Regions from separate parts of the Pseudomonas sp. GW822-FHT02E03 genome, predicted to be linked through region 2. Evidence: predicted binding sites of a transcription regulator. Region 2 holds the regulator's gene; each other region holds the start of a gene.
The links. The regulator sigma-54, encoded in region 2, starts transcription at its own class of promoters, with help from an activator protein. The targets are predictions, from matches to a motif close to ANTGGCATNNANNTTGCTNT.

Region 1 (5,174 bases), on a different contig from region 2:
ACCGCGCTCTTTTTCCTGGTCGTTGGAGTCCATCACGCGCTCGTCGTTGAGCTCGTTGCGCTCCAGGGTGCCGGATTGACGCAAGAGTTTGTCTACCAGGGTGGTTTTACCATGGTCAACGTGAGCAATGATGGCGATGTTGCGTAGATTTTCGATCACTTGTGTATCTCGATCAGAGGATTCGGTGTGCTGACAAGTCTTGGCAGCGATTTACAGTAGAGTCCGGCAAAGCCGTTACAGCTTGACGGCGGCGTCGGGGGGCCGGTGACGCAGGCCACAGGCAAACAGCCCCGGGCACTTAGCTCGGTCGATAAACGCGCACATTGGCATGCCCCTCACTGAGCAAATGGTGGGCATGCAGGCGACTCATCACGCCTTTGTCGCAATACAGCAGGTACTGGCGAGTAGGGTCCAGTTCCTTGAAACGAGCGTTCAGTGCATAAAACGGCATCGCTTGTACCTCAATGCCAGCGAGTTCCAGCGGCTCGTCTTCAGCGGCATCCGGGTGACGGATATCGATGATGATCTGGCCCGCCAGTGCTTCGCTGACTTCTTCGATCTGCAAATCCTGGCCCAATTCGTCGATTACGCGATCGATCGGCACCAGTTTGGCGTTCTCGAGCGCACGCTCGAGTACCGCCATGTCGAATTCTTTCTCTTCATGCTCCACGCGTGGACGCTTGGCGTGGGTCTTTGGGTTCACCGAGATGACCCCGCAGTATTCCGGCATGTGCTTGGCGAAATCGGCAGTACCGATTTCGTTGGCCAGGTCGATGATGTCCTGCTTGTGACTGGCGATCAGCGGGCGCAAGACCAGCTTGTCGGTCACGCAGTCGATCACGGACAGGTTCGGCAACGTCTGGCTCGACACCTGGGAAATCGCTTCGCCGGTGACCAGCGCTTCGATCTCCAGCCGATCGGCAATACGGGAAGCAGCGCGCAACATCATACGCTTCAAAACTACACCCATATGACTGTTATCGACTTTCCCGAGAATTTCTCCCAGTACTTCCTCGAACGGCACACTGACAAATAACACGCGTTGGGAGCTGCCGTACTTCTTCCAGATGAAGTGCGCGACTTCCATGACGCCCAATTCATGGGCTCGTCCGCCCAGATTGAAGAAGCAGAAGTGGGCCATCAGCCCGCGGCGCATGATCTGGTAGGCGGCGACGGTGGAATCGAAGCCACCGGACATCAGTACAAGCGTCTGCTCCAGGGCACCCAGCGGATAACCGCCGATGCTGTTGTGCTGGCTGTGGATCACGAACAACCGTTTGTCGCGAATTTCGATGCGAACTTCGATTTCAGGCTCTTTGAGCGAGATTCCGGCGGCGCCGCACTGACGACGCAGTTGGCTGCCGACGTATTTCTCGACGTCCATGGAGCTGAATTCGTGCTTGCCGGCACGCTTGCAGCGCACCGAAAAGATCTTCCCGGCCAGGGCGTCACCGAAATGCTGCTTGCACTTGGCGACGATGTCGTCGAAGTCGCCCAACGGGTATTCATCGACCTGCAGGAAATGCGCGATGCCCGGCATGCAGCTCAGGCGCTCGGTCATCTCCTTCAGGGCTTTCGGCTCGCTGACGCGGGTTTCCAGCTCGAGATTGTCCCACACACCGTTCACCACCACAGCCGGGTCCAGGTCGCGGAGCACGGTACGGATGTTTTTAGCCAACTGGCGGATGAAACGCATCCGTACCGGGCGGCTCTTGATGGTGATCTCGGGGAAGACTTTTACGATTAGTTTCATGAAAACAGCGCGCGCTGGGCCAGCCGAAAAAGGGGGGCGCGGATTATAGCGGAAATTGCTCAAGGTTTAACCAGTTAATGTGCAGAAGGTTTTGCGCGCACCAAAACAGGTCATTTATTGATTTCGACGCTACATTACAGGGCGAGGTTTGGCGCTTTTCGAGGCTTTGCACCTTTATAAGCGTGATATTGGGGCAAAAAACCCATGGTGGGGCACTGGCATGCAATTTGCTCCCTTGTGAGGCAGGTTGCCTTGGCAGAGTATTCGCGCCGGCATCACCCACATTCTAAGGGCATCCACTACTAAGCCCGAAGCCACCCGGAGGACACTATGTCGAAGTCGGTTCAACTCATCAAAGATCATGACGTCAAGTGGATTGATCTGCGCTTCACGGACACCAAAGGCACTCAGCACCACGTGACCATGCCGGCTCGCGATGGGCTGGATGAAGCTTTCTTCGAAGAAGGCAAAATGTTCGACGGTTCCTCCATCGCTGGCTGGAAAGGCATCGAAGCCTCCGACATGATCCTGATGCCGGACGACAGCACTGCCGTTCTCGACCCGTTCACCGAAGAGCCGACCCTGATTCTGGTTTGCGACGTGATCGAGCCTTCGACCATGCAAGGCTACGACCGTGACCCACGTGCGATCGCCAAGCGTGCCGAGGAATACCTGAAGTCGACCGGTATCGGTGACACCGTATTCGTTGGTCCAGAGCCTGAGTTCTTCATCTTCGACGAAGTGAAGTTCAAGTCCGACATCTCCGGTTCGATGTTCAAAATCTTCTCCGAACAAGGTTCGTGGATGTCCGATCAGGACGTGGAAGGCGGCAACAAAGGCCACCGTCCAGGCGTCAAAGGCGGCTACTTCCCTGTTCCGCCGTTCGACCACGACCACGAAATCCGTACCTCCATGTGCAACGCCATGGAAGAAATGGGCCTGGTCATCGAAGTTCACCACCACGAAGTGGCGACTGCCGGCCAGAACGAAATCGGCGTGAAGTTCAACACCCTGGTTGCCAAGGCTGACGAAGTTCAAACCCTGAAGTACTGCGTACACAACGTTGCTGATGCATACGGCCGCACCGCGACCTTCATGCCTAAGCCTCTGTACGGCGACAACGGTTCGGGTATGCACGTTCACCTGTCCATCGCCAAAGATGGCAAGAACACCTTCGCTGGCGAAGGCTATGCCGGCCTGTCCGATACCGCTCTGTACTTCATCGGCGGCATCATCAAGCACGGTAAGGCTCTGAACGGCTTCACCAACCCGTCGACCAACTCCTACAAGCGTCTGGTCCCAGGTTTCGAAGCGCCAGTGATGCTGGCTTACTCGGCTCGTAACCGTTCGGCTTCGATCCGTATTCCTTACGTGTCCAGCCCTCGCGCTCGCCGTATCGAAGCTCGCTTCCCGGATCCGGCAGCTAACCCGTACCTGGGCTTCGCTGCACTGTTGATGGCTGGCCTGGACGGCATCCAGAACAAGATCCACCCTGGCGACGCAGCTGACAAAAACCTGTACGACCTGCCGCCTGAAGAGGCGAAAGAGATCCCACAAGTTTGCGGCAGCCTGAAAGAAGCCCTGGAAGAGCTGGACAAAGGTCGTGCGTTCCTGACCAAAGGCGGCGTTTTCAGCGACGACTTCATCGACGCTTACATCGCTCTGAAAAGCGAAGAAGAAATCAAGGTTCGTACCTTCGTACACCCACTGGAATATGAGCTGTACTACAGCTGCTGATCCGGTAGCGCCGCGCTACGCGGCGTGACAAAAGAGAGGCCTCCTTCGGGAGGCCTTTTTTATGGGCAACTTCCGACAATGAAATTCGACTTTTCCTCGGGCATACACAGCGTCGTCCGGCATCAACCCACTTGAATGGCTCGTAGCCTGTCCACTACCTGCAATCAACGGATGGAATGATGACAACTTTCACACTCAAGATTCTACTGACCGCTCTCACCGCCCTCGTCCTTTCAGGCTGCACCACAACTCCCCCATCGACAGAAATCGAACGGGAAATCCTGCTTCAAAGCAGCAAGTCGTGGGATAGCACACCTTACATTCGCTACCCGGATGCCGCGCCTGAGCTGACAGTGCTCAAACTCACGATCCCTGCCAACAGCAAACTCTCCTGGCACACCCATCCGATTCCCAACGCAGCTTATATCCTCTCAGGCGAGCTAACAGTCGAAGACCGGAACAGCGGCCAGACCCGGCGTATCAAACAGGGCGAAGCGCTGGCTGAAATGGTCAATATCACTCATCGTGGAGTGACCGGCGATACACCGGTAAAACTTATTGTGTTCTATGCTGGGAGCAAGGGTATTCCATTGGCGGAGTAGTCTTTGCTCGACACGGGGAATCTGAATGCGGCCACTGTTATTACTTCTACTGCTGCCCTGCATTTCTCCCGCGATGGCCCAAATCTACAAATACATCGATGCCGCCGGCAACACCGCCTACAGCAATCAACCGCCCGATGGCGTAAAGGCTCAGCCCGTGGAGCTGCCACCGCTCAACAGCGTCGTGCGTCAACCTCCGGGCGAGCCTGTAGCGCCTGCGCAATCCAATAGCCGCGAACAGCCCGGCAGCGCCTATCAGGTGCTGGAGCTGACCGGTCTGCCCACCGAAGAAGCCCTGCGCGCCAACAACGGCACGTTCACGGTCAGCGTATTGATCCAGCCGCGCCTGCAAGGCGCTCATCGGTTAAGGCTGTTACTGGACGATCAACCCTACGGCCAACCGAGCAACGTGCCGATTCTGCAACTGGTGAACATCGACCGTGGCGAACACCGCCTCGCGGTTCAGGTGATCGATGGGCAAAACGTGGTGCAGCAGAGCCCCACCGTGACCTTCACCGTACAACGGGTGCATAGACCTTGAAGCTCTGGCTGTTGGTCGCCTGCCTGATCAGCCTGCCGGCAACGGCCGAGGTTTTTACCTACATCGACGCCCAGGGCAATCGGGTTTTCACCGATCAGCCGGGCACCCGTAATGCCAAGCGTGTGCCACTGGCGACCAGCAATCGAATGTCGGCCAACCCGAGCGGCGCCGCGCCAGTGACGGCCACGAAAGCCAAACCACTGTTTCATTACGACATGCTTCGTGTGCTGGTGCCGGACCCGGATGCCACGATCCGTAGCACTGCCGGGGAATTGATCGTCAGCGTTACCAGCGAACCCGGCTTGCAACAGGGCCATCGCTATCGTCTGCTGCTGGATGGCCAACCCACCGCCGAGCCCGGCCCGAGCCCGGTGTTCGCCCTGAGCAACATCGACCGCGGCAGCCACAACCTGTCAGTGGAAATCCTCGACGAACAGGGCCGTACCGTCGAACGCACGGCCAATCAACCCTTCCACATGCAGCGCATTTCCCTCGCGCAGAAACGTCAGGTCAAACCCTGCGTCCTTACCGACTACGGCCA
Region 2 (5,174 bases):
GACGTCCTGCATTTCCAGATCCGGTACTTCGCGGTGGATAAGGTTGGCAATTTGCTCGAGGGCTTTCTTTTTACTGCCACCCGGCGCGTTCACTTGGGAACGGCCGGGGGTCAGGATGGTTTCTAGTCGGATCATGGATTGGGGGTGTTAACGACCGGTCGCGCCCTGGAGGAGGCTCTGGGTCTTTTCCTTATGCTTTTTAAGTTGGCGATCCAGCTTGTCGGTCAGCAGGTCGATGGCGGCATACATGTCCGTATGCTCGGCATTGGCGACCACTTCTCCGCCGGGAATATGCAGCGTGGCTTCGATCTTCTGCAGCAGTTTTTCGACGTTCATCGTGACTTGCACATTGGTGATCTTGTCGAAATGCCTCTCTAATCGGTCGAGTTTTTCGCCGATGTAGGTGCGCAGGGGTTCGGTCACTTCCAGTTGGTGTCCACTGATGTTGACTTGCATACAGCTTCTCCTTCGTTGCCAGTGCATAAAGCGGCAGGCAGAAATGCCTGCCACTGGAACGCTGTGGCGAGCCCGGCGGCTACATCAACCGCTTCCGTTCGCTGGAAGGCGCGATCCCCAGGGATTCGCGGTACTTGGCGACGGTGCGACGGGCTACCTGAATGCCTTGTGCCTCCAGTAAACCAGCGATCTTGCTGTCACTCAACGGCTTTTTCTGATTTTCCGCGGCAACCAGTTTTTTGATGATCGCGCGGATCGCCGTGGACGAGCATTCACCGCCTTCAGAGGTACTGACGTGGCTGGAAAAAAAGTATTTCAGTTCATAGATGCCCCGTGGGGTATGCATGAATTTTTGCGTGGTTACCCGTGAAATCGTCGATTCATGCATGCCGACTGCTTCGGCAATGTCATGCAGCACCAACGGCTTCATGGCTTCGTCACCGTATTCGAGAAAGCCGCGTTGATGCTCGACGATCTGGGTGGCGACTTTCATCAGGGTTTCATTGCGGCTTTGCAGGCTCTTGATGAACCAGCGAGCCTCCTGCAGCTGATTACGCATGAAGGTGTTGTCAGCGCTGGTATCGGCGCGGCGCACGAAACCGGCATATTGGGCATTGACCCGCAGGCGTGGCACTGATTCCTGGTTCAGCTCCACCAGCCAGCGCTCGTTGTCCTTGCGCACGATCACGTCGGGAACGACGTATTCGGCTTCGGTGGACTCGATTTGTGAACCCGGGCGTGGGTTGAGGCTCTGGACCAATTCGATGACCTGGCGCAGCTCATCTTCCTTGAGCTTCATGCGGCGCATCAGCTGGCTGTAATCGCGGCTGCCGAGCAGGTCGATGTAATCGGTGACCAGGCGCTTGGCTTCGGCCAGCCAAGGGGTCTTGGCGGACAACTGGCGCAGTTGCAGTAGCAGGCATTCACCGAGGTTGCGGGCGCCGATGCCAGCGGGTTCGAATTGCTGGATGCGGTGCAGGACGGCTTCGATTTCGTCCAGTTCGATGTCCAGTTCCGGGTCGAACGCTTCGAGGATTTCCTCGAGGGTTTCGTCCAGGTAGCCCTGATTGTTGATGCAGTCGATCAGGGTTACGGCGATCAGGCGATCGGTGTCGGACATCGGTGCCAGGTTCAGTTGCCAGAGCAAATGGCTTTGCAGGCTTTCACCGACCGATGTGCGGGTGGTGAAATCCCACTCATCGTCATCGTTGCTAGGCAGGCTGCTGGCGCTGGTCTGGTAGACATCCTCCCAGGCTGTGTCGACGGGCAATTCGTTGGGGATGCGCTCGTTCCAGTCGCCTTCCTCAAGGTTATCCACCGTCGGGGCGGTTTCCTGGTAGGAGGGTTCCTGAATGTCGGCGTTGGGTTTCTGTTCGGCGCTATCGGCCAAGGGGTCGGCGTTATCGAAGTCGTCGCCTTCTTCCTGGCGTTCGAGCATCGGATTGGACTCCAGAGCCTCCTGGATTTCCTGTTGCAGGTCCAGGGTCGACAATTGGAGCAGGCGGATGGCCTGTTGCAGCTGCGGTGTCATCGTCAGCTGCTGGCCCATTCTCAAGACTAGCGATGGTTTCATGGCAGGGGCTTAACACCTTATTCGCCGGCGCACATGCGCCATCCACTACAGGGCGCCGAAGCGCCAAACATAAGCAAATTATATGCCCGAAACTGAAGTGTTTGCCTAGAGCGCTGTAACAATAAAAAGTTATTGATTTTTTATTGAAACGAGCGCCCCTTCGACGACCCGGGCACCTCAGGTGCTTACAGGCGGAACTCGTGGCCCAGATACACTTCCTTGACCAGTTCATTGGCGAGGATGGTGGCGGAGTCACCTTCAGCAATCAGTTGGCCATCGTTGACGATGTAGGCGGTTTCGCAGATATCCAGGGTCTCACGAACGTTGTGGTCCGTGATCAGCACGCCAATGCCTTTAGCCTTGAGGTGATGGATGATCTGCTTGATGTCACCCACCGAAATCGGGTCCACGCCGGCGAAAGGTTCGTCGAGGAGGATGAATTTCGGGTTGGTAGCCAGTGCCCGGGCGATTTCCACACGGCGGCGTTCACCACCGGACAGGCTCATGCCGAGATTGTCGCGGATGTGATGGATGTGAAATTCCTGCAGCAGACTTTCCAGCTCTTGGCGACGACCGGCCTGATCGAGCTCCTTGCGGGTCTCGAGGATGGCCATGATGTTGTCGGCCACCGACAGTTTGCGGAAGATCGACGCTTCTTGCGGAAGATAGCCGATGCCCGCCTTCGCACGACCGTGCATCGGCTGGTGGCTGACGTCCAGGTCATCGATCAGTACGCGGCCTTGATCGGCCTGTACCAGGCCGACAATCATATAGAAACAGGTGGTTTTACCGGCGCCGTTAGGGCCAAGCAGGCCGACGATCTGACCGCTGTCGATGGACAGGCTGACGTCGCGCACGACCTGACGGCTCTTGTAGCTCTTGGCCAGATGCTGAGCTTTCAGAGTTGCCATTACTGGGCCTTTTGCTCGTCGGTTTTCTTCTTCGGCTGGATCACCATGTCGATGCGAGGGCGTGCCTCGGTGACCTTGTTACCCGTGGCGCGACCGGCGCTCGCAAGCTTTTTGACCGTGTCGTAGACGATTTTTTCGCCTTGGGTGACGTTGTTGTCCTTATCGATGACCTTGGCGCGATCGATCAGCACTACGCGGTTTTGCGAGGCGTGGTACTGGATAGTTACGCCGTAGCCCTGGACCGGCTTGGTATCGCCCGCCGTTTGCAGTTGCTCGAAGTAGGCGAGGTTGCCCACCGAAGTCACCACGTCGATGTCGCCGGTAGGGGTGCGGGTGATGGTCACGGTATTGCCGGTGACCTTCATCGAGCCTTGGGTGATGATCACATCGCCCTTATAGGTGGCAACGCCGTTCTTGTCGTCCAGTTGGGCATCGTCGGCCTGAATGCGGATAGGCTGCTCTTGATCGTTCGGCAGAGCCCAGGCGCTCACGCTTCCCAGTGCTGCGCCCAGACTGAGCAAAATAGGGAGAGTTTTAACGAGCCTCATACTGTCCTCTTACGTTCGATAGCAGGTGTATCCTGCTTTCTTTCAGGTACGCTTTCATTCCGTTGCCTGTCGATACACCGCCAGCGCCGTCGATTCTAACGGGTTGATCGGTCTGCGCATATTGCTGCTGCGGGAACACTGTCATACGGGTGGTGGTAATCAGGGTTTTACGGTTTTTTTCGTCGAAACGCGTGATACGTACCGAGTCAATCAGCTCGACCTGAGTGCCGTCCGGGTTGACTTCGCCGCGCTCGCTCTGGACGTGCCAGGGGAATTCGGTGCCACGGAACATGTTCAGGTCCGGATTGGTCAGCAACGTCACCTCGCTCGCTTTCACGTGTTCGACCTTGTCCGACGTCATCTCGTATTGCAGTTTGCCGTCGGGCAAGTACTGCACGCTGTGGGCGTTGATGGCGTAATAGTCGATCGCGGTTTCATCGACCTTCACCACCGGCTTGTCGAGGAAACGCTCCGGGCTGATGTTCCAGTAGCCGACCGCTGCAAAAATCGCGGCGATGCAACCGAACACCAGGATGTTACGAATTTTCTTGCTCAGCATGATGGGCTCACAGGTATGCGGCGTTGGCCGCATCGAGGCGGCCCTGGGCGCGCAGGATCAATTCGCAGAATTCGCGAGCGGCCCCCTCGCCACCGCGGGCCTGGGTGATGCCGTGGGCGTGTTCGCGCACGAAACTGGCGGCGTTGGCCACTGCCATGCCAAGGCCTACGCGGCGAATCACCGGCAGGTCCGGCAGGTCGTCGCCCAGGTAGGCCACTTGTTCATAGCTCAGGTTGAGCTGGCCAAGAAGTTCGTCGAGCACCACCAGTTTGTCTTCGCGACCCTGATAAAGGTGCGGAATGCCGAGGTTCTTCGCGCGCCGTTCAACCACCGGGGTCTTGCGGCCACTGATGATAGCGGTCTGCACGCCTGCGGCCATCAACATCTTGATGCCCTGGCCGTCGAGGGTGTTGAACGTCTTGAATTCGCTACCGTCTTCGAGGAAGTACAGGCGCCCGTCGGTCAGCACGCCATCGACGTCGAACACCGCCAGTTTGATCTGTTTGCCGCGTTGCAGCAGGTCCGTGCTCATTACATTACTCCCGCACGCAGCAAATCGTGCATGTTCAAGGCGCCGACCGGACGGTCTTCGCTGTCGACCACTACCAGTGCGTTGATCTTGTGGTCTTCCATGATTTTCAGGGCCTCGGCGGCGAGCATCTCGGCGCGGGCGGTCTTGCCGTGGGCGGTCATCACTTCATCAATGGTCGTGCTGTGGATATCGATGGTGCGGTCCAGCGTGCGGCGCAGGTCGCCGTCGGTGAAGATCCCGGCGAGTTTTCCATCCGTACTCAGTACAACGGTCATGCCCAATCCCTTACGGGTCATTTCCATCAAGGCATCCTTGAGCAGCGTACCGCACATCACTTGCGGCAATTCGGTGCCGGCATGCATGACGTTTTCCACTTTCAGCAACAAGCGGCGGCCAAGGGCGCCGCCCGGGTGGGAAAAAGCGAAATCTTCAGCGGTAAAGCCGCGAGCTTCAAGCAACGCAACGGCGAGAGCATCACCCATGACCAGTGCTGCGGTGGTCGACGAGGTGGGCGCCAGGTTCAGCGGGCAGGCTTCGTGCTCAACGCTTGCATTGAGGTTGACTTCCGCCGCCTTGGCCAGCGGCGACTCGGGGT
Region 3 (5,174 bases), on a different contig from region 2:
AAATGCGGGAAGGCGTGATCGCGTTCTGGAGTTCCAGCGAGGTGCTGTTGCGTCAACTGGGGCAAGAACGGGCCAGCAGCATCAAGGATTATCTGGTGGACAAGGGGCAATTGGCCGATGACCGCGTGTACTTCATCGACGCCAGCCTCGGCGAGGCAGAAAGCGATGGCCGCGTTATCACGCCCATGCATCTGGATGCCGAATGATGGGCGCACATTGGCTTCTGAGCCTGGCTCTGTTGCTGGCTGCCGGCCAGGCAACGGCGGCTGATACCTTGCGTTGCGGCAGTCAATTGATCAGCGTCGGGGACAGGTCCAGCGAAGTGCTGCAAAAATGCGGAGAGCCCGTTGCCCGCGACTTGCTGGGCTACAAGCGCAGCGCCAATCGACGGGAAGAATTTCAGGTCGAGGAATGGACCTACGGGCCCAACAGCGGGATGTACCAGTACCTGCGCTTTGAAGGCAACCGGTTGGTTCAGATCACCAGCAAGCGTGGTAATTGAATCCACCATAAACCAATGTGGGAGCGAGCAAGCCCGCTCCCACAGTTGTTTTGCGTAGTCCGCAATAGAACAAGCCCCGACACGAATGCCGGGGCCTGTAATGGCCACGTCCTTGTGGCCTTCGCATGAACGCTCAAGTAGCGGCAGACGTATGACTCGGCCCGTCTACCGCACCTTCTCCCGGTCCAGGCGAGAAGCCTTGTCTTACTCGGATTTCAGGCCGTCAGCGGACACCGCTTTGACGCCTTTGATTTTCTTGGCGATAGCCACGGCGGTTGTTTTCTGAGCATCTGTCAGAACGGTCATGGAAGACAGGGAAACAACGCCTTTGTTGGTTTCGACTTTGATGTCGGTGCCTGGGATGCCTTTTTCGGTGAGCAGGTCTGCTTTGACTTTGGTTGTGATCCAGGTATCGGAAACATCCTCTTTCGCTTCAGTGACTTCACCGGCGGCCAGCATCATGGGTGCCTGAGTCGCTTGGGTGGTCTGTGCAAATGCAGCGTTGGCCATGGTCAGGGTCAGCGCGGTAGCAGTAGCGGCAGCGATAGCGAACTTCTTCATACGAGTAACTCCTGTATTTCTGGAAAGTCTGCTGCGTGTCTTGTCAGCAGGGTTACAGGAGAGAGTGCGAACGCTGTGCCAACTGTTCGATAAAAAATAAATTCTTATAAATCAACTAGTTAACAACAAAGGTAATTTTCGGAATCATGCAAATTGCATGACTGCGAAATTATCTACATGCAACTTGCGGGTTTTAACGCAGGCCTAAGGCCATGAATTGTCGGGGGATTTTCTTGATTATTGAATTGGCCCACAAATGACGAGCAAAAAAATGCCCCGCGTCGTGAAACGCGGGGCATTGGCAGGATGACGATGGATCAGCTAGCAGCGGCAACACCCGTGCAGCCTTTAGGAGCATATTCCTGTTCAGCCGTGGTGGCGCACGTCCAACCACCAGCGAGTGTGCGTGTTAGCGTAATGGTTTTGCTGAGTACCGGTCCTGGAGCATTGAGGATCGTGCAACCGATAGTACCTGCGCCGTCAGCGGCGGTACCCGATGCTGTAATTGTGCAATTACCTGTGGTCGCCGTACCGCCGATCAGAGCGAGGGTCGGATTAGTACCTTGGTTGATAATGTCTTCGAAAGGCACTTTCAGTGCCGATATTTCTGCAAGAGCAGCAGTTACCTTCGCCCGCGCCTGGTACTTCGAATATTGCGGCAACGCAAACGTCGCCAGAATCCCGATGATCGCCACCACGATCAGCAGCTCGATCAGAGTAAAACCTTTTTGATTTTTCATAGACAGGCTCCATGCATGAGTCGAAATCTCATGATCTGAACAAGGCACAGCACAGGTCATGCCAAGTCGCGCGCGCCCCTGCCTGCTGGGCGCGAGATCGCGGCAAAGACCTTTCCTACTCCAAGGATCAGCACTATCTGACACTTTTTGTCACCTCACCCCGGCTGGTTTGGTTCCACTGCTTGACTAGGCTATAAGTCATTCACTGTCTGCGTCCGGTATCCCAATGAATGACATCGCCCTTAGCGGTCTGGCCAAGCAATTGGTACTGGCCGAACTGATCACTGACCAAAGTGCGCAACAGGCGTATCAACAAGCCCAACGCAATCGAATTTCGCTGGTCAGCTATCTGGTGCAAAACAAACTGCTGAAAAGCTGGCAGGTCGCCGAGGTGGCCTCGGAGCATTTCGGCATGGCCCTGCTGGACCTCAACTGCCTGGACAAGGACACTCAACCCCGAGGGCTGGTCAGTGAGAAGCTGATCCGCCAGCACCACGCCCTGCCCCTCTGGCGGCGTGGTAACAAGCTGTTCGTGGGGATTTCCGATCCGACCAGTCACCAGGCCATCAACGACATCCAGTTCAGCACCGGGCTGAGCACCGAAGCCATTCTGGTGGAGGAAGACAAGCTCAGCGACGCCATCGAAAAATTCTTCGACAACCACTCCACCGGCCTGGAAGACATGGCCGATGTCGACCTCGACGGGGTGGACATCGAGTCGGTCGATGAGCAGAAACAGGACGCCCTCGGAGGGCAAGATGCCGATGATGCCCCCGTGGTGCGCTTCGTCCACAAGATGTTGCTCGACGCGATCAAGAGCGGTTCTTCCGACCTGCATTTCGAGCCCTATGAAAAAATCTACCGCGTGCGCATGCGCACCGATGGCATGCTGCGGGAGGTCGCCAGGCCGCCGACGCAACTGGCCAACCGCATTGCCTCGCGGCTGAAGGTCATGGCCAGTCTCGACATCTCCGAGCGGCGCAAACCTCAGGACGGGCGAATCAAGATGCGCCTGTCCAAAAGCAAGTCCATCGACTTCCGGGTCAACACACTGCCGACCTTGTGGGGCGAGAAAGTGGTAATACGGATCCTCGACCCGTCCAGTGCCCAAATGGGCATCGATGCCCTCGGCTACGAGCCCGACCAGAAAGACCTGTACATGGCCGCGCTCAAGCAGCCACAGGGAATGATCCTGGTGACCGGCCCCACCGGCTCGGGCAAGACCGTGTCGCTCTATACCGGGCTGAACATCCTCAACACCGTCGACATCAATATTTCCACTGCCGAAGACCCGGTAGAAATCAACATCGAAGGCATCAACCAGGTCAACGTCAATCCCAGGCAGGGACTGGATTTCGCCCAGGCGCTGCGCTCGTTTCTGCGTCAGGACCCGGACGTGATCATGGTCGGTGAAATCCGCGACCTCGAAACCGCTGAAATCGCCATCAAGGCCGCCCAGACCGGGCACATGGTGCTTTCCACCCTGCACACCAACAGCGCCGCGCAAACCCTGACCCGCCTGCACAACATGGGAATTCAGGGGTTCAACATCGCGACCTCGGTCAGCCTGATCATCGCCCAGCGCCTGGCGCGCAAATTGTGCAGTCATTGCAAAAAACCCATCGAAATTCCCCGCGAGGCATTGCTCAAGGAAGGCTTTCCCGAGGAACGCATCGGCTCATTCACGATCTATGAACCCGTCGGTTGCGATCAGTGCAACAGCGGTTACAAGGGTCGGGTAGGGATTTATGAAGTGGTAAAGAACACCCCAGAACTGCAACGGCTGATCATGGCCGAAGGCAATTCACTGGAAATCGACATCCAGATGCGTAAGGACGGCTTCAACGACCTGCGTACTTCGGGCCTGCTCAAGGCCATGCAAGGCATCACCAGCCTTGAAGAAATCAACCGGGTCACCAAGGACTGAACATGGCGGTCAAAGCAGCGAAAATCAGCGTATATGCCTGGGAAGGCACAGACAAAAAAGGCACAAAAATGACCGGCGAATTGACCGGCCAGAATCCCGCGCTGATCAAGGCCCAGTTACGCAAGCAAGGCATCAACCCGGGCAAGGTGCGGAAAAAAACCGCGTCTATTTTCAGTGCCGGCAAACGCATCAAGGCCCTGGACATCGCCCTGTTTACCCGGCAAATGGCGACCATGATGAAAGCCGGCGTACCGTTGCTGCAATCGTTCGACATTATCGGCGAGGGCTTCGATAACCCGAACATGCGCAAACTGGTGGACGAGGTAAAACAGGAAGTCGCGGCCGGTAACAGCTTCGCCGCGGCCCTGCGCAAAAAGCCCCAGTATTTCGATGAGCTGTACTGCAACCTGGTGGATGCCGGCGAGCAGGCCGGTGCTCTGGATACCCTGCTGGAACGGGTGGCGACCTACAAGGAAAAGAGCGAAAGCCTCAAGGCCAAGATCAAGAAAGCCATGACCTACCCCCTAGCGGTGGTGTTCGTCGCGATCATTGTGACCGGGATTCTGCTGGTCAAGGTTGTGCCGCAGTTCGAGTCGGTGTTCTCGGGGTTCGGCGCCGAGCTGCCGGCCTTCACCGTGATGGTCATCGGCTTGTCGGAATTCATGCAGGCCTGGTGGTGGATGATGCTCGGCATGTTGGGTGCGCTGATTTTCGGCGTCCGCCATGCCTTTAAAAAGTCCCCGGGCTTTCGGGACCGGATGGACACCTGGCTGCTGAAACTGCCGTTGGTTGGCGCGCTGATGTACAAGTCCGCCGTGGCCCGTTACGCCCGCACCTTGTCGACGACGTTCGCCGCCGGGGTGCCACTGGTCGAAGCCCTGGATTCAGTGGCAGGCGCAACCGGCAACATCGTGTTCAAGCGAGCGGTATTACGCATAAGGCAGGATGTTTCCACCGGCATGCAGCTGAATTTTGCGATGCGCACCTCCGGTATATTTCCGAACATGGCGATCCAGATGACGGCCATTGGCGAAGAGTCTGGCGCACTGGATGACATGCTCGACAAGGTCGCGAGCTTCTATGAGGACGAGGTGGATAACATGGTCGATAACCTGACCAGTCTGATGGAGCCTTTCATCATGGTAGTACTGGGGGTTATCGTCGGCGGCCTGGTGGTTGCAATGTACCTGCCCATCTTCCAACTTGGCTCAGCGATCTGATATGTCCTTGAACGAATTTCTGAGTCACAACTCGCTGGCCTTCGTGATCACCGCATGGGTGATCGGTTTGCTGATCGGCAGTTTCCTCAACGTGGTGGTCTGGCGCCTGCCGAAAATGCTTGAGCGTGAATGGCGCTTGCAAGCCCATGACGTCCTGGATTTGCCACCCGAAGCCCCCGGCCCGGCTTACAACCTGATATTGCCTCACTCCGAGTGCCCCGACT

Region 1: a site for sigma-54 is predicted at 1,968-1,987, ahead of glnA (glutamate--ammonia ligase). Genes of this name have one in related genera too.
Region 3: a site for sigma-54 is predicted at 1,850-1,869, ahead of AC1RQB_RS27745 (pilin). Genes of this name have one in related genera too.

What each region holds. Positions count from the first base shown of each region.
Region 1 covers NZ_JBXAOA010000043.1:7,716-12,889, reverse strand. The annotation lists gene typA (translational GTPase TypA) at 1-159, opposite strand, end outside; gene thiI (tRNA uracil 4-sulfurtransferase ThiI) at 299-1,753, opposite strand; gene glnA (glutamate--ammonia ligase) at 2,084-3,490, shown strand; gene AC1RQB_RS23405 (cupin domain-containing protein) at 3,667-4,092, shown strand; gene AC1RQB_RS23400 (DUF4124 domain-containing protein) at 4,118-4,633, shown strand; gene AC1RQB_RS23395 (DUF4124 domain-containing protein) at 4,630-5,174, shown strand, end outside.
Region 2 covers NZ_JBXAOA010000004.1:50,371-55,544, reverse strand. The annotation lists gene ptsN (PTS IIA-like nitrogen regulatory protein PtsN) at 1-135, opposite strand, end outside; gene hpf (ribosome hibernation-promoting factor, HPF/YfiA family) at 148-456, opposite strand; gene AC1RQB_RS04510 (RNA polymerase factor sigma-54) at 536-2,029, opposite strand; gene lptB (LPS export ABC transporter ATP-binding protein) at 2,215-2,940, opposite strand; gene lptA (lipopolysaccharide transport periplasmic protein LptA) at 2,940-3,488, opposite strand; gene lptC (LPS export ABC transporter periplasmic protein LptC) at 3,475-4,047, opposite strand; gene AC1RQB_RS04490 (KdsC family phosphatase) at 4,055-4,579, opposite strand; gene AC1RQB_RS04485 (KpsF/GutQ family sugar-phosphate isomerase) at 4,579-5,174, opposite strand, start outside.
Region 3 covers NZ_JBXAOA010000080.1:2,727-7,900, reverse strand. The annotation lists gene AC1RQB_RS27760 (DUF748 domain-containing protein) at 1-206, shown strand, start outside; gene AC1RQB_RS27755 (DUF2845 domain-containing protein) at 206-502, shown strand; gene AC1RQB_RS27750 (BON domain-containing protein) at 707-1,063, opposite strand; gene AC1RQB_RS27745 (pilin) at 1,381-1,803, opposite strand; gene pilB (type IV-A pilus assembly ATPase PilB) at 2,030-3,730, shown strand; gene AC1RQB_RS27735 (type II secretion system F family protein) at 3,733-4,950, shown strand; gene AC1RQB_RS27730 (prepilin peptidase) at 4,952-5,174, shown strand, end outside.